DNA from 4 places in the Burkholderia cepacia ATCC 25416 genome. Region 3 is predicted to be linked to each of the others. Evidence: riboswitches for the same ligand, from Rfam matches in the RefSeq annotation. Region 3 holds a riboswitch; each other region holds the start of a gene.

Region 1 (5,729 bases), on a different replicon from region 3:
CGTCGATGCCCTGGTGGATCGACGCGATATAGGCCGAGCACGAGAACGGCCGCACGATGCCGGTCGTGCCGAGGATCGACAACCCGCCGACGATGCCGAGGCGCGGGTTCATCGTCTTCAGCGCGAGCGCCTCGCCGCCCTCGACGCCGATCGTCACGTCGAAGCCGCCCGCATACCCATGCTCGGCCGCCAGCGCTTCCAGGTGCGTCGTCATCATCCGGCGCGGCACCGGGTTGATCGCCGGTTCACCGACCGGCAGCGTCAGCCCCGCGCGCGTGACCGTGCCGACACCCGGCCCCGCATGAAAACGCACGCCGGGCGCCGCCGCGAGCGCGACACGCGCGAAGATCAGCGCGCCGTGCGTGACGTCCGGATCGTCGCCGGCATCCTTGATCGTGCCGGCTTCCGCGCCGTCGGCCGTCGTCCGGCAGAAATCGAGCCGCATCATCACGCGCTGCCCCTTCGGCAGCACGATCTCGACCGCGTCGTCCGCACGCCCCGCGAGCAGCAGCCGCGCGGCGGCGAGCGACGTCGCGGTCGCGCAACTGCCGGTCGTGTAGCCGAAGCGTAGCGGCGCGGGCTGTTCGGGGGTTTCGTCGCGCATCACGCGTCCGTTGTATGCGTCGTGGCCGGCGAAGCCGCCGTGTCGGCCATGTCGACCGTGTCCGGCTTGCGCACGTCGTACAGCGTGACCGGCAGCGGCTGACGCCAGGTGTCGAAGCGGCCGAGCGGCTCGGCATGCGCGAGCGACACGCGCGTGAGCGTGCCGCCATGCGTCTCGCGCCATGCGGCGAGCGCCAGTTCGCCCTGCAGCGTGACCGCGTTCGCGACCAGCCGGCCGCCGGGCTTCAGCGATACCCAGCACGCGTCGAGCACGCCGGCCGCGGTCGCCCCGCCGCCGATGAAAATCGCGTCGGGCGCGGCGAGCCCCGCGAGCGCATCGGGTGCGCGGCCCGCGACGAGTTGCAGGCCCGGCACGCCGAGCGCGTCGCGGTTGTGCTCGATGAAGCGCTGCCGCTCCGCATGCGCTTCGATCGCGATCGCCTGGCATGACGGATGCGCGCGCATCCATTCGATGCCGATCGAGCCGCTACCGGCGCCGACGTCCCACAGCAGCTCGCCGGGCACGGGCGCGAGGCGGCCGAGCGTCATCGCGCGCAGGTCGCGCTTGGTGAGCTGGCCGTCGTGGCGGTACGCATCGTCGGGCAGGCCGGGTGTGAGCGCGCGGCGCGGCGCGTCGGGGCCGGCCCGGCAGTCGAGCGCGACCAGATTGAGCGCGGCCGTTTCGGCGACGCGCCAGTCCTGCGCGAGCCCGTCGAGACGCCGCTCGAGCGGGCCGCCCAGATGCTCGAACACGCTGATGCGCGTCGGCCCGAAGCCGCGTGCGACGAGTTCGGCCGCGACGGCGGCCGGCGTCCGGCCGTCGGCGCTCAGCACGAACAGGCGGCGGCCCGGCAGCAGGTGGCGCGCGAGCGCCGCAAGCGGACGGCCGACGAGCGAAACCGCGCCGACATCCTGCAGTGCCCAGCCGAGGCGTGCGGCCGCCAGCGACAGCGACGACGGCGCGGGCAGCACGCGCCATTCGTCAGGGGACAGCGAGCGCGCGAGCGTGGCGCCGACGCCGAACAGCATCGGGTCGCCGCTGGCGAGCACGCAGACGGGCGACATGCGCCGTGCAAGCACGCCCGCAAGGTCGAACGGCGACGGCCACGCTTCGCGCGCGGCCGGCAGCCGCGCGGGCAGCATGTCGAGATGCCGCTTCGCGCCGACGACGAGCGTCGCGTCGAGCAGCGCGCGGCGCGCGCTGCGGCCGAGCCCCGCGTAACCGTCGTCGCCGATGCCCACTACCGTCAGCCACGCCGTCATGCACCCTTCCCCATCGTTCGATTCCATCCCGTTTGTTGCGATGCGCGGCTGCCGGAGCGCCGCGCGTTGATTCGTTGCTGATCCCGATCCGCTTTCGCGCCACGCACGCCCTTCGGTGCGATGCAGCGGCGACGTCACCCGAGCGGCACGCCGACGACAAACGTCAGCAAGGCCAGAACCATGCCGCCGATCGACGCGATCAGCAGCCAGCCGAGCAGCAGCCACATGAGCGGCCGCGTCCCGCTTTTCCTGTACAGGAGCGTGCCGCCCGCGACGATCGGCACGCCGAGGCCGGCGAGCCCGACATTCTTCGGCCACTCGGCCGACGGTGCAAGCGGGATCAGCACGCACGCGAGCAGGACCCATGCGGGGATGGCCAGCAGGCCCAGTGCGATGCCCATGCCGAACAGTTCCGTCCTGCCGAGTTTCATGGCGGATGCCGGCGGTCGCCGATCTGATGTCGAGGCGCCAATCCTACCATTTGCGAGACAGCGCAAAACCGTCTGCGGCCATGCTGCGACGCGGTTGCGCGACGTACCGCCGATGCCGGATCGTCGCGAAAATCGGGTATCCTACGGCCGTTCGTTCGCCGGTGCCCTTCGGGGCCGAAGAGGGAACACAGGGCGCCCCACGCGCCGCTGTGGCTGCCCCCGCAACTGTAGACAGCGAGCCGATCTCCCCCTCATGCCACTGGTTTCGCCGGGAAGGCCGGGAGCCGGCGCCGACCTGTCAGCCAGGAGACCTGCCGGCCAGAAAGTGCGTGCGTGCCAGTCGGCGTCGGGCGGGGTGTACCGACGCGTTGGCCGCGGCGCGACACTGCCCCGGTACCCCGTGAGTTCCGCCCCCGATTCGATTCCTGCGTCGCCCGTCGTGCGCCCGTCGGCTTGCCCGGGGCTCGTGCGCGTGGTCGCGGCCGCCGACGGCGGGCTGTGCCGGATCAAGCTGCCGGGCGGCCGGCTCGATGCGCATCAGGCGCGCGCGATCGCCGCCGCTGCGCGTGCCTGCGGCTCCGGTGCGATCGACGCGACCAATCGCGCGAATCTCCAGCTGCGCGGCATTCGCGACGGCGCGGCCGACGCGCTGATACGCGCGTTGCTCGACGCGGGCCTCGGCCCGTCCGTCGACGCCACCGCGGATGCCGTCGCCGATACCGCCGCGCTCGCCGCGAGCGACGACGTCCGCAACGTGATGCTCAGCCCGCTCGCCGGTGACGACCCCGCCGCCCTCGTCGACGGCCGCGCGCTCGCCGCGCCGCTCCTCGACATGCTGGCGCGCGAGCCGCGCCGTGGCGAGCTGTCGCCGAAATTCTCGATCCAGCTCGACGGCGGCGAATCGGTTGCGGCGCTCGATCATCCGCACGACATCTGGCTCGCCGCATGGCGTCGCGGCGACGGTGCGATGCGCATCGCGGCCGGGCTGGCCGGCTGCCCGCCGGTCGCGCACGACGACCGACCGGCCTCGGTCGATGTCGCGCCCGATCAAGGTGTCGCGCTGGTCCGCGCGCTGCTGCTCGCGTTCCTCGATCTCGCGCCGGCGGACGTCACGCGGATGCGTGCCCTGCTCGCGACCTGCGGCGAACGCGCGCTGCTCGAGCGCGCGCAGCACTATGTGCCGTTCGCGCTTGCGGCCGATCCGGCGCTCGCCGGCTGGCGCCGCGCGCGCACCGATCCGGCGCTGCGTTTCGGCGTACATCCGTCGCGCGATACCGCGCGCTGCCACGTCGGCGCGCAATTCCCGCTCGGCCGGCTCGACGCCACGCAACTGGAACGGCTCGCCGCGCTGGCCGAAACCGACGGCGACGGCACGCTGTCGATGACGCCCTGGCAAGGCGTGTTCATGCATCGCGTCCCGCGTGAACGCGCGCCGGCCACGCTCGATGCGCTGGCATCGCTCGGCCTCGTCTGCGCGTCGTCCGACCCGCTGGCGCCGCTCGTCGCGTGCACCGGCAGCGCGGGCTGCGCGAAAGCGCGCGCCGACACGAAACACGACGCGCTCGCGCTCGCCGCGCGCATCGGCCATGCGGTCGACGTGCACCTGACCGGCTGCGAGCGCCATTGCGCGCTGCCGCATCCCGCGACGCACACGCTCGTCGCGGTTGCGCCCGCGCACTACGACCTTTACCGGCGCGATGCGGCCGCGGGCCTCGGCGCCCCGCTCGCGCGCCATCTGACGATTGACCAGGCCGCGGCCCGACTGACGGGCGCGCGGCACAGCCAGGACACCACCGATGCTTGACTACATTCGCGACGGGCAGGAAATCTACCGCCAGTCGTTCGCGACGATCCGCGCCGAGGCCGACCTGTCGCAGGTTCCGCCCGACCTCGAGAAACTCGCGGTGCGCGTGATCCATGCGTGCGGGATGGTCGACGTCGTCTACGACCTGCGCTTCTCGGCCGGTGCCGGCACGGCGGGCCGCACGGCGCTCGCGGCCGGCGCGCCGATCCTGTGCGACGCGCGCATGGTCGCCGAAGGCATCACGCGCGCGCGGCTGCCGGCCGGCAACCGCGTGATCTGCACGCTCGGCGAGCCGGAAGTGCCCGATCTCGCGCGGGATCTCGGCAACACGCGTTCGGCCGCCGCGCTCGAACTGTGGCGTCCGCAGCTCGCCGGCAGCGTCGTCGTGATCGGCAATGCGCCGACCGCGCTGTTTCACCTGCTCGACATGATCGACGCCGGCGCGCCGCGCCCCGCATTGATCCTCGGTTTCCCGGTCGGCTTCATCGGTGCGGCCGAATCGAAGGCGCTGCTCGATGCCGACAGCCGCGGCGTCCCGTACGTCACGCTGCTCGGCCGCCGCGGCGGCAGCGCGATGGCCGCTGCGGCGGTCAACGCACTCGCGACGGAGGTCGAATGACGACCGCGCGCGGACGCCTGTTCGGGGTCGGCGTCGGCCCCGGCGATCCCGAACTGATGACGATCAAGGCGCTGCGCGTGCTGCAGGCCGCGCCCGTGGTCGCGTATTTCGTCGCGAAGGGCAAGAAAGGCAATGCATACGGCATCGTCGAGGCGCACCTGCGGGACGGGCAGACGCAACTGCCGCTCGTCTATCCGGTGACGACCGAGGCACTGCCGCCGCCGCTCTGCTACGAGACGGTGATCGCCGATTTCTACGACACGGCCGCCGGGGTCGTCGGTGCGCACCTCGATGCGGGGCGCGACGTCGCGGTGATCTGCGAAGGCGACCCGTTTTTCTACGGCTCGTACATGTACCTGCACGACCGCCTCGCACCGCGCTACGACACCGAGGTGATCCCCGGCGTATGCGCGATGCTCGGCGGCACCGCCGTGCTCGGCCAGCCGCTCGTCTATCGCAACCAGAGCCTGTCGGTGCTGTCGGGCGTGCTGCCCGAGCACGAGTTGCGCACGCGGCTCGCGCAGGCCGATGCGGCCGTCGTGATGAAGCTCGGCCGCAATTTCGACAAGGTGCGGCGCGTGCTCGACGAGCTGGGGCTCGCGAAGCGCGCGCTGTATGTCGAGCGCGCGACGATGGCAAGCCAGCGCATCGTGCCGCTCGATGAAGTCGATCCGATGGCGTCGCCGTATTTCTCGCTGCTCGTCGTGCCGGGGGAAAAATGGCAAGGATGACGACCCCGCCCGCGATCGTGATCCTCGGCGCGGGCGCGCTCGATACCGCGCGGCGCATCCAGGCGCGTTATCCGGGTGCGCGCGTGCACGGCCTCGCATCGCGCGTCGCCGCCGACGTGCCGTTCGACGATCTCGGCGCGCACTTGCGCGAACTCTATGCACGCGGCCTGCCAATCGTCGCGCTGTGCGCGGCCGGCATCGTGATCCGCTGCATCGCTCCGGCGCTTGCCGACAAGGGCGTCGAACCGCCCGTGCTCGCGGTGGCGGAAGACGGTTCG
Region 2 (5,729 bases), on a different replicon from region 3:
CGTGTTCCGGGCTGTCGATCGCGCCGGCCGCGAACGCGGTCGTGTTCAGCACGAGTGCGACGTCGTGCGTGTCGCAGAGCTGCGTGATGACTTCGCGGCTCACCGCATCCTTCAGCGACGTGACCGCGATCGGCAGCGGATTCAGTCCCTCCTGAACGAGCGCATCGGCCAGCGCATCGAACACGGCCGTGTTCGCGGCCTGCCAGTGCGCGCGATAGAACAGGATCACGACGACGGGCGCGCCCGGCGTCCAGCGCGGCCGCCAGTCGTCGACGCTCGCGCGGTCGCGCGCCGGGTGATACAGCGCGGCGGCCGGCAACGGGCGCGGCGGTTCGGGTTCGTCGCCGAACCCGAGTGTGTGGAATGCGATGCTGCGCAGCAGCGCCTCGGCGTTGTGCACGCCGCCTTCGCGCAGGTAGCGCCACCACAGCCGGCACAGGCCGGGCGCGACGGTGCTCTTCGCGACGAGGTTCGGGTCTTCCTGCAGGTCACCCGAGAACATCGCGAGCTGCTGCGCGCGCTTCGACGCGAGCGACACGGCCTGCTCGATCCCGTACGGCCAGTACGCCTCGCCGCCGAGATGGTCGATCACGACCGCCTTCGCGTGCTGCAACACGTCGTCGACGTAGAAATCGACCGACGCCGGCTGCCGCAGGAACGTGACGTTCGCGAGCCGCACGCTCGGGAAGCCCGCAGGCAGGTGCGGCACGACGCTGGCAAGCAGCGACAGCGTCGTGTCGGCCGAACTCAGGATCACGATGTCGGCCGGCTGCTGGTCGATCCGGACGACACCCTGCGTATCGTCGACGAAGCCGCCCGGCGTGGTGCGCAGCAGATGCATCGTGCGTTACGCCTGTTGCGGCTCGGCCGCGCACGCGGCGTCGAACGCGCGTTGCAGCGCCGCCGCGTCGAGATCCTCGCCGATCAGCACGAAGCGGCTCGCGCGGGTTTCGCCGTCCTGCCAGCGACGGTCGAAATAGCTGTCGAAGCGGCGGCCGACACCCTGGATCACGAGCCGCATCGGTGCGCCGGGCAGCGCGGCGAAACCTTTCGCGCGGTAGATCGTATGCGCTTCGACGACGCGCTGCAGCGCGGCGATCGTCGCCTCGCGCGTGCCGGCATCGCCGGACACGACCACCGAGTCGAAATCGTCGTGATGGTGATCGTGATCGCCGTCGTCGGCCGAGCCGTGATGGTCGTGGCGCAGGTGGATCGTTTCTTCCGACGCCGACTCGAGGCCGAGCAGCATCGCGAGATCGAGCTCGCCGCGCGTCGCGCGCACGATCTTCACCTGCGGCGGGATCTCGTCGCGGATCGCGGTTTCGATCTGCGCAAATTCCGTGTCGCCGACGAGATCGGCCTTGTTCACGATCACGAGATCGGCGGACGACAGTTGATCGGCGAACAGCTCGTGCAGCGGCGATTCGTGGTCGAGGTTCGGATCGGCGCGGCGCTGCGCGTCGACGGCCTGCGGGTTTTCCGCGAACTGGCCGGCTGCGGCGGCCGGCCCGTCGACGACGGTCACGACCGCGTCGACCGTGAAGCTGTTGCGGATCGTCGGCCAGTTGAACGCCTGCACGAGCGGCTTCGGCAGCGCGAGCCCGGACGTCTCGATCAGCACGTGGTCGATGTCCGCGCGGCGCTCGACGAGCGCTTCCATCACCGGATAGAACTCCTCCTGCACGGTGCAGCACAGGCAGCCGTTCGCGAGTTCGTACAACTGGCCCGATGCTTCGCCCTGCGCACCGTCGGCCTCCTCGCAGCCGATGCCGCAGCCCTTGAGGATTTCGCCGTCGATGCCGAGTTCGCCGAATTCGTTGACGATCACCGCGATGCGGCGGCCTTCGGCGTGCTGCAGGATGTGGCGCATCAGCGTCGTCTTGCCGCTGCCGAGAAAGCCCGTGACGATCGTGACGGGAAGCTTGCGTAGGGTCATGGTAGGTCCTGTGTCGAAAAAGGAATCAGCCCGGGATCGTCGCGTCGATGGCGGCGTGGCAGTTCATCTGGCGGATCGCGGGCATGCCGCCGCGCGATCCGGACGGGCAGTCGCGGGACGGGCGGAACGACGAATCGGACATGGTGCTTCCTTGCGAACGGTCGACATCGTGAATGCCAACACGGCTGCCGCCGGCCCGGCTCGCGCGCCTGCCGTGCACCGCGCCGGCCGGCGCGGGTTCGCGCAGCGGCAGATCGGCGGTGGAAACGAGCAACACGCGGGCGTCGGGCCTGCTGCGGCCGTGGACGATGCGCCGCCTCCCCGCGGCGCTGAACCCCAACGTTTGGGCCGGTATCCGGGCTAGCGAACACGCCGCTTCGCCTTCCCGGATGCACAGCAATCCAGTGGCGGTCGTCCGCATGCGCGCGGCATGCGGCGAAGCGGCGCTGCGTGGCGCTTGCGCGCGACGCGTTCGCTTACCGTTGCGGGGGCAGCACAGGTTGGCTCGACTGCGGCGCAGGCAGGCTCCCTGTTTCCCGTTTAACTGCGCGCACCGGAGCGGCGCGCGCGAGCACCAAAACGCGTGCGAGTGTAGGCGGCGGTGCGGGGAGCGTCAAGGCAAAACGGGCCGCCGGGCCCGGTTCCGGAGGGCCGCCGCGCGCGGCCGGACGCCGCGCACGGCGGTTCGCGCGGGGGGATCGCTGTGCTATCGTATGCGCCGCGTTCGGTGCTCGCATGCGCATTCCGTGCATGCAGTTAAACGGGAAACAGGAGGCGGATCGCCGCCCTGCCTGTGCTGTCCCCGCAACGGTACGCCGCCCGCGCGACGCGCTTCCCCGCGCACGCGCCCATGCCGCCCACGATGCCACTGCCCGTCCACCGGGCGGGAAGGCTGCGGCCTGGCAAGTGGCCAGCCCGGATACCGGCCGACGCAAGGGGCGAGCCCGATGCTCGCCGAACGCCCGATCCGCGGGGGACGGATCGAGTGCGCATTCCGCCCGCGTCCGCGCGGGCTTCGTCCGATCCGTCATGCTTCACCTGTCTGCTGGCCGCCGCCCCGCCCGCCTTCCCGTTTCCACTGTTTCGACACGGTGCGCGCCGTGCCGCGCCCGATGAGCCGCGCCTGGCTCATCGGCGCCGGCCCCGGCGACGCCGACCTGCTGACGCTCAAGGCCGTCCACGCGATCGGCTCGGCCGACGTGCTGCTCGTCGACGATCTCGTGAACCCCGACGTGCTGCGCCATGCGCGCGCCGATGCGCACATCGAGCACGTCGGCAAGCGCGGCGGTCATGCATCGACGCCGCAGGAGGCGATCGTCGCGGCGATGCTCGCGCATCTGCGCGCGGGCCGCAGCGTCGCGCGGCTCAAGGGCGGCGACCCGTTCGTGTTCGGCCGCGGCGGCGAGGAGCTGGCCGCGCTCGGCGTCGCGGGATTTCAAGTCGAGGTCGTGAGCGGCGTCACGGCGGGCATCGCCGCGCCGGCCGCGCTCGGCATCCCGGTCACGCAGCGCGGCGACGCGCAGGGCGTGATCTTCGTCACGGGCCACGGCGCGGGCGCCGACGAACCCGACTGGCGCGCGCTCGCGGCCACGCGCATGACGATCGTCGTCTACATGGGCATCCGCCGGCTCGACACGATTGCAGCCGCGCTGCGCGAAGGCGGCCTGCCCGGCGACACGCCGTGCGCGGCGATCGAGAACGCGACGCGCCCCGAACAGCGGCACGTGCTCGCGACGCTCGACACGCTCGTCGAGCGTGTCGGCGCGACCGGCATCGGTTCGCCGGCGATCGTCGTGATCGGCCGCGTCGCGGCGTTCGCCAACGATCCCGCGGTACGCGCCGCACTCGGCAGCCGCGCATGATGCGCGTCGCGATCGGTGTCGGTTTCCGCGCGGGCGTGACGGCCGCGCAACTCGATGCCGCGATCCGCATCGCGCTGATGCGGTACCCGGCTGCCGAACCGGCGCTCGTCGCCACGCTCGCCGACAAGGCGCGCGCACGCGCGCTGCGCACGCTGTGCGCGAGACGCGGCTGGCCGCTCGTCGCGTTCGACGCGGCACAGCTCGCGAGCCGCCCCGAACTGGCCGTGAGCGGCCCGTCGGATGCCGCGCTCGCCCGCTTCGGCGTCGCGGGCGTGGCCGAGCCGTGCGCGCAGCTCGCGGCGCCGCACGGCCGGCTGCTGGGCCCCAAATCCATCCGGGACGGCGTGACGGTCGCACTCGCCGGCCCGCTCTGAACCCTTTGTTTCGCTTTCTTTCGACAGGACGAATCCGATGAAAACCGACGCCGAATCCCATCAACGGATGACCGAACGCCGCCGCGCGGGCCACGAGAAGAAGCAGGCCGCCGCCGTCAACGAAAAGGGCCTGCTGATCGTCAACACCGGCAACGGCAAGGGCAAGAGCACGGCCGCGTTCGGCATGGCCGTGCGCGTGCTCGGCCACGGCATGCGGCTCGGTGTCGTGCAGTTCATCAAGGGCGCGCTGCACACGTCCGAGCGCGACTTCCTCGGCGCGGTTGCCGAATGCGATTTCGTGACGATGGGCGACGGCTACACGTGGAACACGCAGAACCGCGACGCCGACATCGCGACCGCGCGCAAGGGCTGGGACGAGGCGCGCCGGATGATCGAAAGCGGCGACTACCGGATGGTGATCCTCGACGAGTTGAACACGGTGCTGAAGTACGAATACCTGCCGCTCGACGAAGTGCTCGCGACGCTTGCCGCGCGTCCCGATTCGGTCCACGTCGTCGTGACCGGGCGGCATGCGCCCGACGCGCTGATCGACGCGGCCGACCTCGTCACCGAGATGCGGCTCGTCAAGCATCCGTACAAGGAGCAAGGCGTGAAGGCGCAGCGCGGCGTGGAGTTCTGAGCATGCCCGCCTGCCCCGCGCTGTTCGTCAGTGCGCCCGCGTCGGGCCAGGGCAAGACGTCGGTGACGGCCGGCCTCGCGCGGCTGCACCGCCGGCTCGGCCGCCGTGTGCGCGTGTTCAAGACCGGGCCCGACTTTCTCGATCCGATGCTGCTCGAACGCGCGAGCGGCGCCCCCGTGCATGCGCTCGATCTCGGGATGGTCGGCGAGGCCGGCTGCCGCGCGTTGCTTGCCGATGCCGCACGCGATGCCGACCTGATCCTGATCGAAGGCGTGATGGGGCTGTTCGACGGCACGCCGAGCAGTGCCGACCTCGCGGCTGCGTTCGGCGTGCCGGTCGTCGCGGTGATTTCCGCGAAGGCGATGGCGCAGACGTTCGCGGCGATCGCGTTCGGGCTCGCCCGGTTCCGGCCGGGGCTGCCGTTTCACGGCGTGCTCGCGAACCGCGTCGGCTCGGCCCGGCACGCGGAACTGCTGCAACAGGCGCTGCCCGACGACCTGCACTGGCTCGGGCACGTGCCGGCTGACGCGGGCATCGCGCTGCCGGAGCGGCATCTCGGCCTGCACCAGCCGGCCGACATCGACGATCTCGACGCACGGCTCGATCGCGCGGCGGACGTGCTCGCGCAGACGGCGCTCGCCGAATTGCCGCCCGCCGTCGCGTTCGCCGAACCGGACGCCGCGGCGCCGCTGCCGCGTGCGCTCGCCGGCAAGCGGATCGCGATTGCGCGCGACGCGGCGTTTTCGTTCATCTATCCGGCGAATCTCGCGCTGCTCGAGGCGCTCGGCGCGCGGTTGCGCTTCTTCTCGCCGCTCGCCGACGAACCCGTGCCGGACGATTGCGACGCGCTGTTCCTGCCGGGTGGCTATCCGGAACTGCATGCGGCGACGCTCGCGGCGAATGACGCCACCGCACGG
Region 3 (5,729 bases):
GCCGGATCGGGTATCGGTCATCGTTGTCTCCTGTGATGGGCGTGCGGGCCGCTCAACCGGCGATATCCGCAACATGAAGCACCAGCTTCGTTTTCGCCTCGCCCGTTTGAACGAGATCGAGGGCACGGGCCGCCTGTTCGAGCGGAAATCGGTCGAAGCGCGGCACGCGCAGTGCGCGCCGCCCGAGTTGCGCCGCGATCCGGCCGAGCGTGACGCCGCTCGGCATCCGGCTGTAGGTCATCGCGGTGCGCAGGCCGCGCCGGGCGGCTTCGGCGGCCGTCGCGGCCAGCCGCTGCGCATCGCCTGGTGCAAGCGTCATGATGTTCACCAGCGTGCCGCCCGGTGCCGGCAGGTCGAGCGCGTCGGGCAGCGTGTCGCCGCCGACCGCGTCGAGCACGAGGTCGACCCCGCCGGGCGCCCATGCGCGCAGCGCCGCCGCGATGTCCCGCGCGCGATAGTCGATGCTTGCCGCGGCGCCCAGCGATTCGACCGTCTCGCGGTTGCGCGCGGAACACGTCGCCGCGACCCGCGCGCCGGCCTGCACCGCGAGCTGGATCGCGAACGTGCCGACCGCGCCCGCACCGCCGTGCACCAGCACGGTCTGTCCGGCCTTCAGCCCGCCGTCGTCGAACAGGCCGGCCCACGCGGCAAGCGCGGGGGTCGGCACCGTGGCGGCTTCCGCGAGGCTCACCGCGTCGGGCACGCGCACGACCGAGTCGTGGCGCACTGCCACGTATTCCGCATACGCGCCCCAGCGCCCCGCGCCGACGTCGGTCTGCGCGAACACCCGCATGCCGGGCGCGAAACCGTCGACGCCGTCGCCGACCGCTTCGACCACGCCCGCCGCGTCGAAGCCGATCACGAACGGAAACGTGTACTGCATGAATGCGCCGAGGTAGCCTTCACGGCATTTCCAGTCGGCGGGATTGACGCCCGCGAAGGCAACGCGGATCAGCACGTCGCCGGGGCCCGGCGTCGGTGCCGGCACGTCGGCCATCCGCAAGACGTCGGAATGACCGGCGCGATCGATCAACAGGGCTCGCATCTTCGTGTCTCCGGGGGTGGTGTCAGCTTGACGTTCGCGCCGCATCACGCCGCCGTATCGGCCAGCAGGCTCGACGCGAGCGGACAGAACGCATGCGAGATCGCGTCGACGGTCCAGTCGGGGCTTTCGGCATCGAACCGGCGGTCGACCCAGCCCCAGTGATACGGATGCATCAGGTATTCGCCGAGCAGATCGCCGACGCGCGCGAATTCCTGCTGCCACACGTGTGTCCATGCGCCGGGGGTCGCGATCCCGCTCAAGCGCCAGTTGCGGATGCCGGGCATGTACGCGGGCATGCGCAGCAGTTCGCGTTCGAGCGCGGCGACCTGCGCGGCGCCGGCCTGCGGCCGCACGCGCAGCATCAGCGTGCGCCACACGCCGTCGCGCAGCGCGGGTTCGCGCAGGCCGCCGCCGATCGCGCGGCACACGGCGCCGTCGATGCGTACGATGCCGGGCAGTTGCGCGAGCGCGGCGAAATCCGCCGTGCCGTCGGCCGCGCCGTTGGCTGTGCAGTTGGCCGCCGAATCGTCGCGCAGCACGTCGAGCGTGTAGTCGCCCGCGCCCCAACTGCCGTCCTGGTTGCGCGCCAGCGCCACACGTTTCGCCCCGGCCAGCGCGTGTGCCGCTTCGTGCAACGCGCGTTCGATGCCACCGGCGTCGCGATCCCCCGACACGAACACCTGTGCCGTGTCATGCCGCATGATCGACCTCCGTCAGCGCGGGCAGCGGCGCATCGGCGTCCGTCATCACATGGCGGCGGCGCACGTCGCACCGCACGTCGACCGCCATCCAGAAACCGACCACGCCGGCATCCGTCAGCGCACGCATCCGGTAGTAGGCCGGCGCATCGGCCACGTGCCAGGTCAGCCACAGCGTGCTCGGCTGCCCCGGCACCGCAACGGGCGGCGACACCCAGTGGCCGGCCGCCGTCAGCCCGCGTGCCGCATGGCCCGGCAGGTAGCGGTCGCGCAGCAGCGCAAGCACGTCGGGAATGCGCTCGGGCGCGAGCGTGATTTCGTCTACGATCTGGATCATTCGCGTGTCGTCCGTGGTCGTTCGTGACAGGGATCGGCGGCCGGCCTACGCCGTTCCGGCGAGGCCGCGGGCGGCCGGCGTGGATAGCATTCTTGCGTGGCGGCGATGAGCGGGCCCCTACCGGCCCGCTCACCAGCCCCTGTTGCAACGATCAGATCGGGAAACTCATGAAACAGCGCGCCATGCCGGCCCGCGGCCGCATCCTGCCGGGCCTCGGCGCGCGCCTGCTGAGCGAACTCACGCGCAGCGGCGCGCCGCCGGCCGACCGCGAGGCGCAGCAGCCTCGCCCGGCGGCAACACCGGGCGATTTCGTCGCGCTGTACCGCGACGCGATCGAGCGGCTCGAGGCGCGGGTCGCGCGCGGCGACGGTCACCCGCCGATGCGCAAGCGCGAAGTCGACCTGATGTGCCGCTGCCTGCTGAGTTGCGCGACGCTCGCCGACGTGATCCGCTGTGCGGCCGAGTTCTGCGAAATGCTGCAGCCGCGCGCCGGTCACCTGACGCTTGCGGTGCGCGACGGGCGTGCGCTGTTCCGGATGGATTCGCTGCGGCGTACGCGCAGCCCGGCCGCGTGCCTGGTCGACCTGACCGGGCTGTTCTGCTACCTGCAGCTGTTCGGCTGGCTGATCGGGCAGCCGTTGCGGCCGACCGACGTGTGGCTCGGCCATCCGCGCCGCGACGACGCGATGCCACTGCTCGGACTGTTCAATGCGCCGGTTGAAGTGGGCCGCAAGACCTACGGTTTCGCGTTCGATGCGGCGCGACTCGCGTGCCGCGTGATCCGGCAGCCGGCCGAGCTCGACGCGTTTCTCGTCGATTTTCCGTTTCGCCTGATCGATGCGGCACCGGCCGTCGTGTCGTGGACGCAGCAGGTGCGCGGTTTCCTCGATGCGGCGCTCGCGCACGAACAGGCGTTGCCGGCACTCGCCGAACTGGCCGCGTGGCTCGGCGTCAGCGAGGCGACGTTGCGGCGGCGGCTGGCGGCCGAGCACACCGGTTATCACGCGCTGAAGGAGCAGTGTCTCGCCGAAGCCGCGCAACGCTGCCTGCGCGAATCGGACTGGCCGGTCGCGCGGGTCGCCGCGCATCTCGGGTTCGGCGGCGAGGAGGCGTTTCGCCGCGCGTTCGTCCGGTGGACGGGGGTCGCACCGAGCCGGTTCAGGCGCGATCGCACGGCTTCGAACCACCCTGTTTCATCAGACATGAAACGCGGCGCCGACGCATGAAAGAAAGGATTTAGAAAGGATTTGCCCGGCAATGACGTTTTTTCGCATCCCTGCGTCGCCGGATATTTGACGCGGCGGCGCGCGCGCCATTACCCTTGCGCGCTGATGGTGCCCGGAGACGGGATCAAAAGGGAACGCAGGAGAGGCCATGCCTCGAATCTGCGGCTGCCCCCGCAACTGTGAGCGGTGAATTCGTGCCACTGCGTGCCACTGGGAAACCGGGAAGGCCCGCACGAATGACGACCCGCGAGCCAGGAGACCTGCCATCGACCCGAGGTCCAGGCAGCCGCACCGGGCGGGGTGTCCCGGCGCGCCAGGCACCGCCGTTGGCGGTCGCCCGCTGCATGGACGGCCCGACCTCAGGATCCGCCCGATGTCCATTGTTACCGCATCCGCTTCCGCACCGGAAGCGCCGCGCCGGCACGCCGCCGGCCTGCACGGCCCGCCCGCACGCGCGTGCCGTTCCCTATCGACTGCGTCCGCCGGCGTGCACCGCGCCGACGCCCGCGACACCGGCCTGCCCGGCCCGGTCGCGCGATAACCCGATCACCGATAACAAGACCGGTGCTGCGCGCCGCCCGCTCACGATCGACGCCGGCGCAGCCCGACGACAACGACAGCCTCATGAAGATTCGACACCTCCTTGCCACGTCCGCCGCGACCGCGCTCCTCTCGCCCCTCGCCCACGCCGCCGGCGACACCGCGGTTTCGCAACCGGCCCCGGCCGCCGAAGGCACCGACCTGCCGACGATCAACGTGACCGACACGCGGCGCCTGCCCGAGTCGTTCGACCAGCGTTATGCGACGACCCAGGTGCTCACGCGCACCGATCTCGACCGGCTGTCGCCGAGCGACCCGAGCATCACGCAGGCGCTTGCGACGCTGCCCGGCGTGACCGTCTCGCAGAGCGGCGGCCCCGGTTCGTCCGCGTCGGTCAGCATCCGCGGCTCGTCGGCCAACCAGGTCGCCGTGTTCATCGACGGCATCCGGATCGGTTCGCCGACCACCGGCATCGCGCCGTGGGCCGACTTGCCGACCGAAGCGTTCGAACGCGTGGAGGTGATTTCGGGGCCGGCAGCCGCGTCGTTCGGCGCCAATGCGATGGGCGGCGTCGTGCAGCTCTTCACGCGCCGCGCCGCCAACCAGCCGAACCAGACGACCGTGTCGTTCGGCGGCGGGTCGAACAAGACGTTCGACACGCAACTCCGCACGTCGGGCACGGTGCCGTCGACCGGGCCGCTCGCCGCGCTCGGCGGGCTCACCTACTCGCTCGGCCTGCGCTCGTACAACACGGCCGGCATCGACTCGACGCGGCCCGTGCTGCCGTACCATGAGGCCGGCCGCAACCCGTACCACGCGCAGGATCTCGATGCGCGCCTCGGCTACGCGCGCGACAACTGGTCGATCTCGACGTTCGCGCTGTATCACCGGTCCGATCTGTCCTACGACAACAGCGGTTATGCGAACCGCCAGCTCGATCATCAGCTGACGACCGGTATCGCGTTCCATCTCGACATCACGCCCGACACGCAGTTCGACCAGTCGTTCGGTTATGCGAACGATCGCCAGTTCCTCTACGCGAGCGATCCGGCCATCCCGACCGACCAGATCAATTCGCAGCGCATCAGCACGTCGACGTCGTTGACGCATCAGGAACGCGGGTTCCACCTGTTCGGGCTGCCGCTGTCGGGCGAGACCAAGCTCGCGTACGACTTCACGCGCGAGCAGGCGTTCCTGCCGGTCGATATTCCGGGCGGCATACCGACGCGCAACGATTCCGCGTTCTCGCTGCATCAGTCGGCGACGCTCGGCAGCGTGACGATGTTCCTCGCGGGGCGCCATGAAATCATCGCCGGGCAGTCGGTGAATACGGGTAACGCGGCGCTGTCGTGGGCGATCACGCCGGTGTATACGGCGCGCGTGTCGTACGGCAATGCGTTCAAGCTGCCGACGTTCAACGACCTGTACTACCCCGGCTACGGCAATCCGGGGCTCAGCCCGGAACGCAACACGTCGGTCGAGGCCGCGGTCGATGCGAACACGTCGTACGGTACGTTCACGGCCGCGATCTACGACACGCGGGTCACCAACCTGATCGCGTATAACCCGGCGACGTTTTCGCCGATGAACATCGGTCGCGCGCATATTCGCGGCGTCGACCTGTCGTACAAGGGGACGATCGGCCGCTCGACGCCGGTGAGCGTCGCGGTCGGGATCCTGAATCCGCAGGACGAGACCAACGACTCCTGGCTCAGCCGCCGCCCGCGCCAGACGGTCAGCCTCAACATCGATCACACGTGGGATGAACTCCACCTGCATGCGTTGAGCACAGGGGCGTCGCTGCTTTACGGCGGCACGACGTTCGACGATCCGGCCAACTCGACCTATCTGCCGTCGTACCTGACGGTGGGCCTGCGCGCGTC
Region 4 (5,729 bases), 1.9 Mb from region 3:
TCGATGGCGTCGACGCGTTGTGCGATGTCCGGCGATTCGACGGCAGGTTGCAGATCGGCGATGTTCACGGGCGTCCCTTGGTTCGTCAGCGATGTGGCGCCGAGTCGAGCGGAATGCCCGGAAGCATTGCGTGCACGGTTGGAGCCACGAAGAAAGTTGATGAACCCAGTCTAGCGACGTTCGTTTGCCGATGCGCTCCAGATCTTGCGCTTCAATCCGGAAGCAAGAGGGAAAGGCACGGGACGCGCACGGACACATCGAAGGCGGCGACGTATCAGTGCAAAGAAGCGAAGAAGCGAAGAAGCGAGCGGCGAATCTTCCACGACGGGCGGCCGGCTCACACCGGCCGCCCGTCGCAACGTGAATCAAGCCACCGACCGGAACAACCAGTAGAGCCCGCCAGCAAGCGCGATCGACGCCGGCAGCGTCAGCACCCACGCGAGCACGAGGCTGCGCACCGTGCTCCACTGCAGCCCGGAGCCGTTCGCCGCCATCGTCCCCGCGACACCCGACGACAGCACGTGTGTCGTCGACACGGGCAATCCGTACACGTCGGCGGCGCCGATCGTCAGCATCGCGACGAGTTCGGCCGATGCGCCTTGTCCGTACGTCAGATGCTGCTTGCCGATTTTCTCGCCGACGGTCACGACGATCCGCTTCCAGCCGACCATCGTGCCGAGGCCCAGCGCGATCGCGACGGCAACCTTCACCCACGTCGGAATGAATTTGGTCGCGTGGTCGAGCTGCTTGTGATAGTTGTCGATCGCCAGCTTGTCGTCGGCCGCGAACGCGGGCTGACCCGACTTCTCGATCAGGCGGATTGCTTCGGATACCAGATACATCGTGTTGCGCACGTTGTCGACGTCGCGCTGCGGCACGGCTGCCATCGAGCCCGACGTGCCGACCGCGGTCGCGAGCGACGTCGACAACTGCTGGACGGCCGGCAGCACCGCGGGCGTCAGTTCGCGATGCTGCACGTAGCGCTCGACGTCGGCACGCGGGTTCGCGGACGGCGCGACGCCGTTCGTGTACTTCCCGAACGTCGCGGCCGCCTGGTTCGCGACCGCCACGAAGGTCTGCGTCTCGGCCGGCGTGACGGCCTTGTTCAGCGCATAGGCGGTCGGCACCGTGCCGATCAGGATCAGCATGATGAGCCCCATCCCTTTCTGCCCGTCGTTCGACCCGTGCGCAAACGACACGCCCGTGCAGGTCAGGATCAGCAGGCAGCGAATCCAGAACGGCGGCGGCTGGTCTTTCGGCGGCTCCTTGTACAACTCCGGAACCCGCACGAGCGTCTTCAGCACGAGCAGCAGCAGCGCTGCGCACAGAAAGCCGACGATCGGCGAGAACAGCAGCGACTTGCCGACACCGAGCGCCTGGCCCCAGTCGACGCCGCTCGTGCCGGACGGCCCGTGCATCAGCTGGTTCATCAGCCCCACACCGATGATCGAACCGATCAGCGTATGCGAACTCGACGACGGCAACCCGAAATACCAGGTCGCGAGGTTCCACACGATGGCGGCGATCAGCAGCGCGAACACCATCGCGAAGCCCGCGCCGCTGCCGACCTGCAGGATCAGCTCGACCGGCAGCAACTGCAGGATGCCGAACGCAACGGCACCGCTCGAGACCATCACGCCGAGGAAGTTCCACATGCCGGACCAGATCACCGCGACGTTCGGCGTCAGCGAGTGCGTATAGATCACGGTGGCGACCGCGTTCGCGGTGTCGTGGAAGCCGTTGACGAATTCGAAGCCGAGCGCGATCAGCAGCGCCGCGCCGAGCAGCAGGTACGGGAACAGCTTGCCTTCGCGGATCGGCGACAGATCGTCGATCAGGTGCGTGGCGATATAGAGCGCGCCGAGCGCCAGCACCAGCAGGAAGACGGCATAGCCGACCTGTCTGGTGCGTTCGACGGAGCCCGGGTTGTTCGGTGCGGACGAAGCAGGTTGATTCATGACGCCATCTCGTGAGGGAACCGCGTCCGATCCTATCTGCGGCCAGCAGTCAGTTTGATGACAGTCGGGACCACGAACGGCGTGTCTTGCCGACGTGTAAGGCGATTGAAGGCGTGTATGCGCAACGTGACGTGCCGGCCCGCATCGTCGTCCACATAGTGAGCGCAATGGCGCTCTACGCGTTGCGGTCCGCGCTCAACGTCCATCCGTTCGGTGACGCAACAAGCGTCGTGCAGGACAGCGGCGCGACGTCGATGCGGGCCGCTGCCTTCGAATCCATCCGCCGCACATGGGCGATGGCCGCGCGGACGATTGGCGCATGCGTGATTGCGACGATGTCGCGATCTTGCCGCAGCCCGTTCAACCATGTGCCGACGCGGTGCATGGCGGCTTCGAACGATTCACCGCCGTGCGGCGACGCCGACGGGTCTGCGATCCACGCATCCAGTTCGTCCGGCAAGTCGCGTGCGAGGTCGTGCAGGCGCTGGCCTCGCCAGTTGCCGTAATCGATGTCGCGCAGTGCGTCGTCGATGTCGACATGAAGTCCGAGCGCATCGGCGGTCTGCCGCGCGCAGCATGCGGGGCTGCACAGCAGGAGCGCGCCGGCGGTACCTGCCCACCGGCCGCGTAGCGCAGCGGCTTCGGCGAGCCCGCGTGTATCGAGCGGATCGTCGTCGGGAAACGCGCCGGTGCGCATCGCCCGGGTCGATGCGTGTGCGATCAGGCGCAGCGAGGTAGGCATGTTCATGTCGGTTTTCGGATGATCCGGGACGGACGCACGTGTCCGCCTGGCAGCGCTTCTTCAATACGCGAACGTTCGCGCGTACAATTCGCCCGATACGAAGCGCGGAAGCCGGTGCAAGCCCGGCGCGGTCGCGCCACTGTAACCGGTGATCGATGATCCCGGAAGCCAGACCTGCCTTCGTACCCATCCAACATTTGTCGGGGCGCGATTCCCCTGAGGTGCATCCATGAGCGAAGCAGTGCTGAAGCCGGCGGTCGTGCCGGCGCCCATCCCCGTCCGTGAACTGTTGCCGTGGGCCGTGTTCGTCGGCCTGATCCTGTTGCTCGCGCTTTATTTCGTCGGCGCGGAACAAGGTGCGACGTCGCTCGTGCCGGGCATGTACGTCCACGAATTCGTCCACGACGGCCGCCACCTGCTCGGCTTCCCCTGCCACTGACGCGGAGTTCACGATGGTCGGAAAGCTGCTCATGCGCGGGATGCTCGCAGGCATCGCCGCAGGCCTCCTCACGTTCGGTTTCGCGAAGGTCGTCGGCGAACCGCAAGTCGATCAGGCAATCTCTTTTGAAGAAAAAGCCGACGCCGCCAAGGGCGACGCACCGGAGCCGGAGCTGGTCAGCCGCCACACGCAGGCCGGCCTCGGCTTGCTGACGGGCGTCGTGACCTATGGCGCGGCATTCGGCGGGCTGTTCTCGCTGGTCTTCGCGTATGCCTACGGGCGAGGCAGCCGCCTCCCGGCCCGTCCGCTGGCCGCGTGGCTCGCGCTGGCGGCGTTCATCGCGCTCGTGATCGTGCCGAACCTCAAGTACCCGGCCAATCCGCCGTCGGTCGGCGACCCCGACACGATCGGCTATCGCACGGGCCTGTTCTTCCTGATGATCGCGATCTCCGTCGCGACGATGGTGTTCTCGGTCAGCGTGCGCCGCCATCTGCTGGCGAAGCTCGGCCAGTGGAACGCGTCGATCGTCGCCGGGCTCGTGTTCGTCGCGATCATCGCGGCCGTGCAGATCGGGTTGCCGTCTGTCAGCGAGTTGCCGGCCGATTTCCCGGCGGCCTTGCTGTGGAAGTTCCGCGTGGCGGCCATCGGCATGCAGGTGATCATGTGGACGACGATCGGCCTGCTGTTCGGCGCATGGGTCGAGCGCGGCGAGCGCATCGGCATGCGCGCCGCCTGACGCGCACGGCAACGGGGCACGCCTAGCGCAGCATGCGTGGCGCGCTCCCCGTCGATTCGCGCGCCAGCGCGACGAACGCGGCCAGATAGTCGATCGATGCGTCCGCTTCGCGGATGCCGAGGAAGATCTGCTTCGCGATCCCCTTCTTGCCGAGCTTGACCGGCACGACCGGCATCCGGTCGGCGTATTCGTCGGCAAGCCATCTCGGCAGCGCGGCCACGCCGCGCTCGCTCGCCACCATCTGCAGCATGATGTCGGTCGTCTCGATCGACTTGTGCCGCCTCGGCACGATGCCGGCCGGCGTCAGGAACTGGTTGTAGATGTCGAGCCGGTCGGTTTCGACCGGATAGGTGATCAGGATCTCGTCGGTCAGCTGTTCGGGCGTCACGTAATCGGCGTTCGCGAACCGGTGCGAATCGGCGACCACCAGCACCTGCTCGTAGTCGAACACGGGGTCGAAGCGCAGGCCCGGCTTGTTCAGCGGATCGGGCGTCACGAGCACGTCGATGTCATAGCCGAACAGGGCGCCGATGCCGCCGAACTGGAAGCGCTGCTTCACGTCCACGTCGACGTCGGGCCAGCGCGACAGGTAAGGCGACACGACCTTCAGCAGCCACTGGTAGCACGGGTGGCACTCCATCCCGATGCGCAGCGTGCCGCGCTCGCCCTTCGCGTACTGCTTCATCCGCTCCTCGGCGAGCTCGAACTGCGGCAGCAGCCGGTTCGCCAGCTTCAGCAGATACTGCCCGCCCTGGGTGAGCCGCAGGCCGCGGCCCTCCCGATCCCAGATCGGCGTGCCGAGCTGCTGCTCGATTTTCCGGACGGTATGACTGAGTGCCGATTGCGTGAGGTGCAGCGCGTGGGCGGCCGCGGTCAGTGAGCCCTGGCGCTCGACTTCACGGATCACGACGAGATGGAATCGTTCCAGCATGGATATCGCTCGTGCAACGGATGCATGAACAGATTTAATGGATGAATGAAATAATGCCATTTTATTTCATGGAATGAAATCCCTATGATGGCTGCCGGATCTTCACTTCTTCTGGACGGCAGCTCATGGTCACGACACACAACCTCGGTTTCCCGCGCATCGGTGCGAAGCGCGAACTCAAGTTCGGTCTCGAACGCTACTGGAAGGGCGAATCGTCGCGCGACGAGCTGAAGGCGCTCGGCGCCGAGCTGCGCAAGCGTCACTGGAACGACCAGCGCGACCTGGACCTGGCCCCGATCGGCGACTTCGCGTTCTACGATCAGGTGCTCGACATGAGCTTCACGCTCGGCAACCTGCCGAAGCGCGTGCAGGGTTTCCACGGCGATGTGCTGGACAACTATTTTCGCGTCGCGCGCGGCCGTTCGGCGCAGTCGGCGGACGAGCATGCGGCGTGCTGCGGTGGGGTCTCCGCCGGTGAAATGACGAAGTGGTTCGATACGAACTACCACTACATCGTGCCGGAATTCCACGCGGACACGAACTTCTCGCTCGACCCGTCGCGCCTGCTCCAGCAACTGGCGGAAGCGCAGGCGCAGGGCGTGGCCGCGAAGCCGGTCATCCTCGGCCCCGTCACGTACCTGTGGCTCGGCAAGGCGAAGGACGATTCCGACCGCCTCGCGCTGCTGCCGAAGCTGCTGCCCGTGTACGGCGCGCTGCTCGACACGCTGACCGCGCAGGGCGTCGAATGGGTGCAGATCGACGAACCGATTCTCGTCACCGAACTCGACGCCGAGTGGCGTCAGGCATTGCGCACCGCCTATGCGGCGCTGGAAACGCGCCGCATCAAGCTGCTGCTCGCCACCTACTTCGGCCAGCTTCAGGACAACCTGGCGCTCGCGAGTTCGCTGCCGGTCGACGGCCTG

The links. Region 3 has a riboswitch for cobalamin ahead of APZ15_RS31265 (TonB-dependent receptor domain-containing protein). Riboswitches for the same ligand answer to the same signal wherever they lie in the genome.
Region 1: another riboswitch for cobalamin. It lies ahead of cobG (precorrin-3B synthase); the one in region 3 lies ahead of APZ15_RS31265 (TonB-dependent receptor domain-containing protein).
Region 2: another riboswitch for cobalamin. It lies ahead of cobA (uroporphyrinogen-III C-methyltransferase); the one in region 3 lies ahead of APZ15_RS31265 (TonB-dependent receptor domain-containing protein).
Region 4: another riboswitch for cobalamin. It lies ahead of APZ15_RS22965 (CbtB domain-containing protein); the one in region 3 lies ahead of APZ15_RS31265 (TonB-dependent receptor domain-containing protein).

The regions. Positions count from the first base shown of each region.
Region 1 is NZ_CP012981.1:2,809,791-2,815,519, reverse strand. Features, by position in the region: gene APZ15_RS12980 (cobalt-precorrin-5B (C(1))-methyltransferase) at 1-604, opposite strand, end outside; gene APZ15_RS12975 (bifunctional cobalt-precorrin-7 (C(5))-methyltransferase/cobalt-precorrin-6B (C(15))-methyltransferase) at 604-1,866, opposite strand; gene APZ15_RS12970 (hypothetical protein) at 2,001-2,297, opposite strand; cobalamin riboswitch at 2,440-2,630, shown strand; gene cobG (precorrin-3B synthase) at 2,737-4,101, shown strand; gene APZ15_RS12960 (precorrin-8X methylmutase) at 4,094-4,720, shown strand; gene APZ15_RS12955 (precorrin-2 C(20)-methyltransferase) at 4,717-5,451, shown strand; gene cobJ (precorrin-3B C(17)-methyltransferase) at 5,448-5,729, shown strand, end outside.
Region 2 is NZ_CP012981.1:2,783,076-2,788,804, reverse strand. Features, by position in the region: gene cobN (cobaltochelatase subunit CobN) at 1-841, opposite strand, end outside; gene cobW (cobalamin biosynthesis protein CobW) at 848-1,936, opposite strand; gene APZ15_RS41750 (hypothetical protein) at 1,962-2,276, opposite strand; cobalamin riboswitch at 2,266-2,530, opposite strand; cobalamin riboswitch at 2,644-2,881, shown strand; gene cobA (uroporphyrinogen-III C-methyltransferase) at 3,049-3,798, shown strand; gene APZ15_RS12845 (cobalamin biosynthesis protein) at 3,795-4,172, shown strand; gene cobO (cob(I)yrinic acid a,c-diamide adenosyltransferase) at 4,210-4,812, shown strand; gene APZ15_RS12835 (cobyrinate a,c-diamide synthase) at 4,815-5,729, shown strand, end outside.
Region 3 is NZ_CP012982.1:3,137,197-3,142,925, reverse strand. Features, by position in the region: gene APZ15_RS31290 (SDR family NAD(P)-dependent oxidoreductase) at 1-21, opposite strand, end outside; gene APZ15_RS31285 (NADP-dependent oxidoreductase) at 53-1,045, opposite strand; gene APZ15_RS31280 (Dabb family protein) at 1,090-1,746, opposite strand; gene APZ15_RS31275 (hypothetical protein) at 1,736-2,080, opposite strand; gene APZ15_RS31270 (helix-turn-helix transcriptional regulator) at 2,248-3,306, shown strand; cobalamin riboswitch at 3,396-3,588, shown strand; gene APZ15_RS31265 (TonB-dependent receptor domain-containing protein) at 3,931-5,729, shown strand, end outside.
Region 4 is NZ_CP012982.1:1,254,080-1,259,808, reverse strand. Features, by position in the region: gene APZ15_RS22980 (2OG-Fe(II) oxygenase) at 1-68, opposite strand, end outside; gene APZ15_RS22975 (inorganic phosphate transporter) at 366-1,958, opposite strand; gene APZ15_RS22970 (histidine phosphatase family protein) at 2,134-2,706, opposite strand; cobalamin riboswitch at 2,755-2,896, shown strand; gene APZ15_RS22965 (CbtB domain-containing protein) at 2,930-3,139, shown strand; gene APZ15_RS22960 (CbtA family protein) at 3,153-3,875, shown strand; gene APZ15_RS22955 (LysR family transcriptional regulator) at 3,898-4,806, opposite strand; gene metE (5-methyltetrahydropteroyltriglutamate--homocysteine S-methyltransferase) at 4,932-5,729, shown strand, end outside.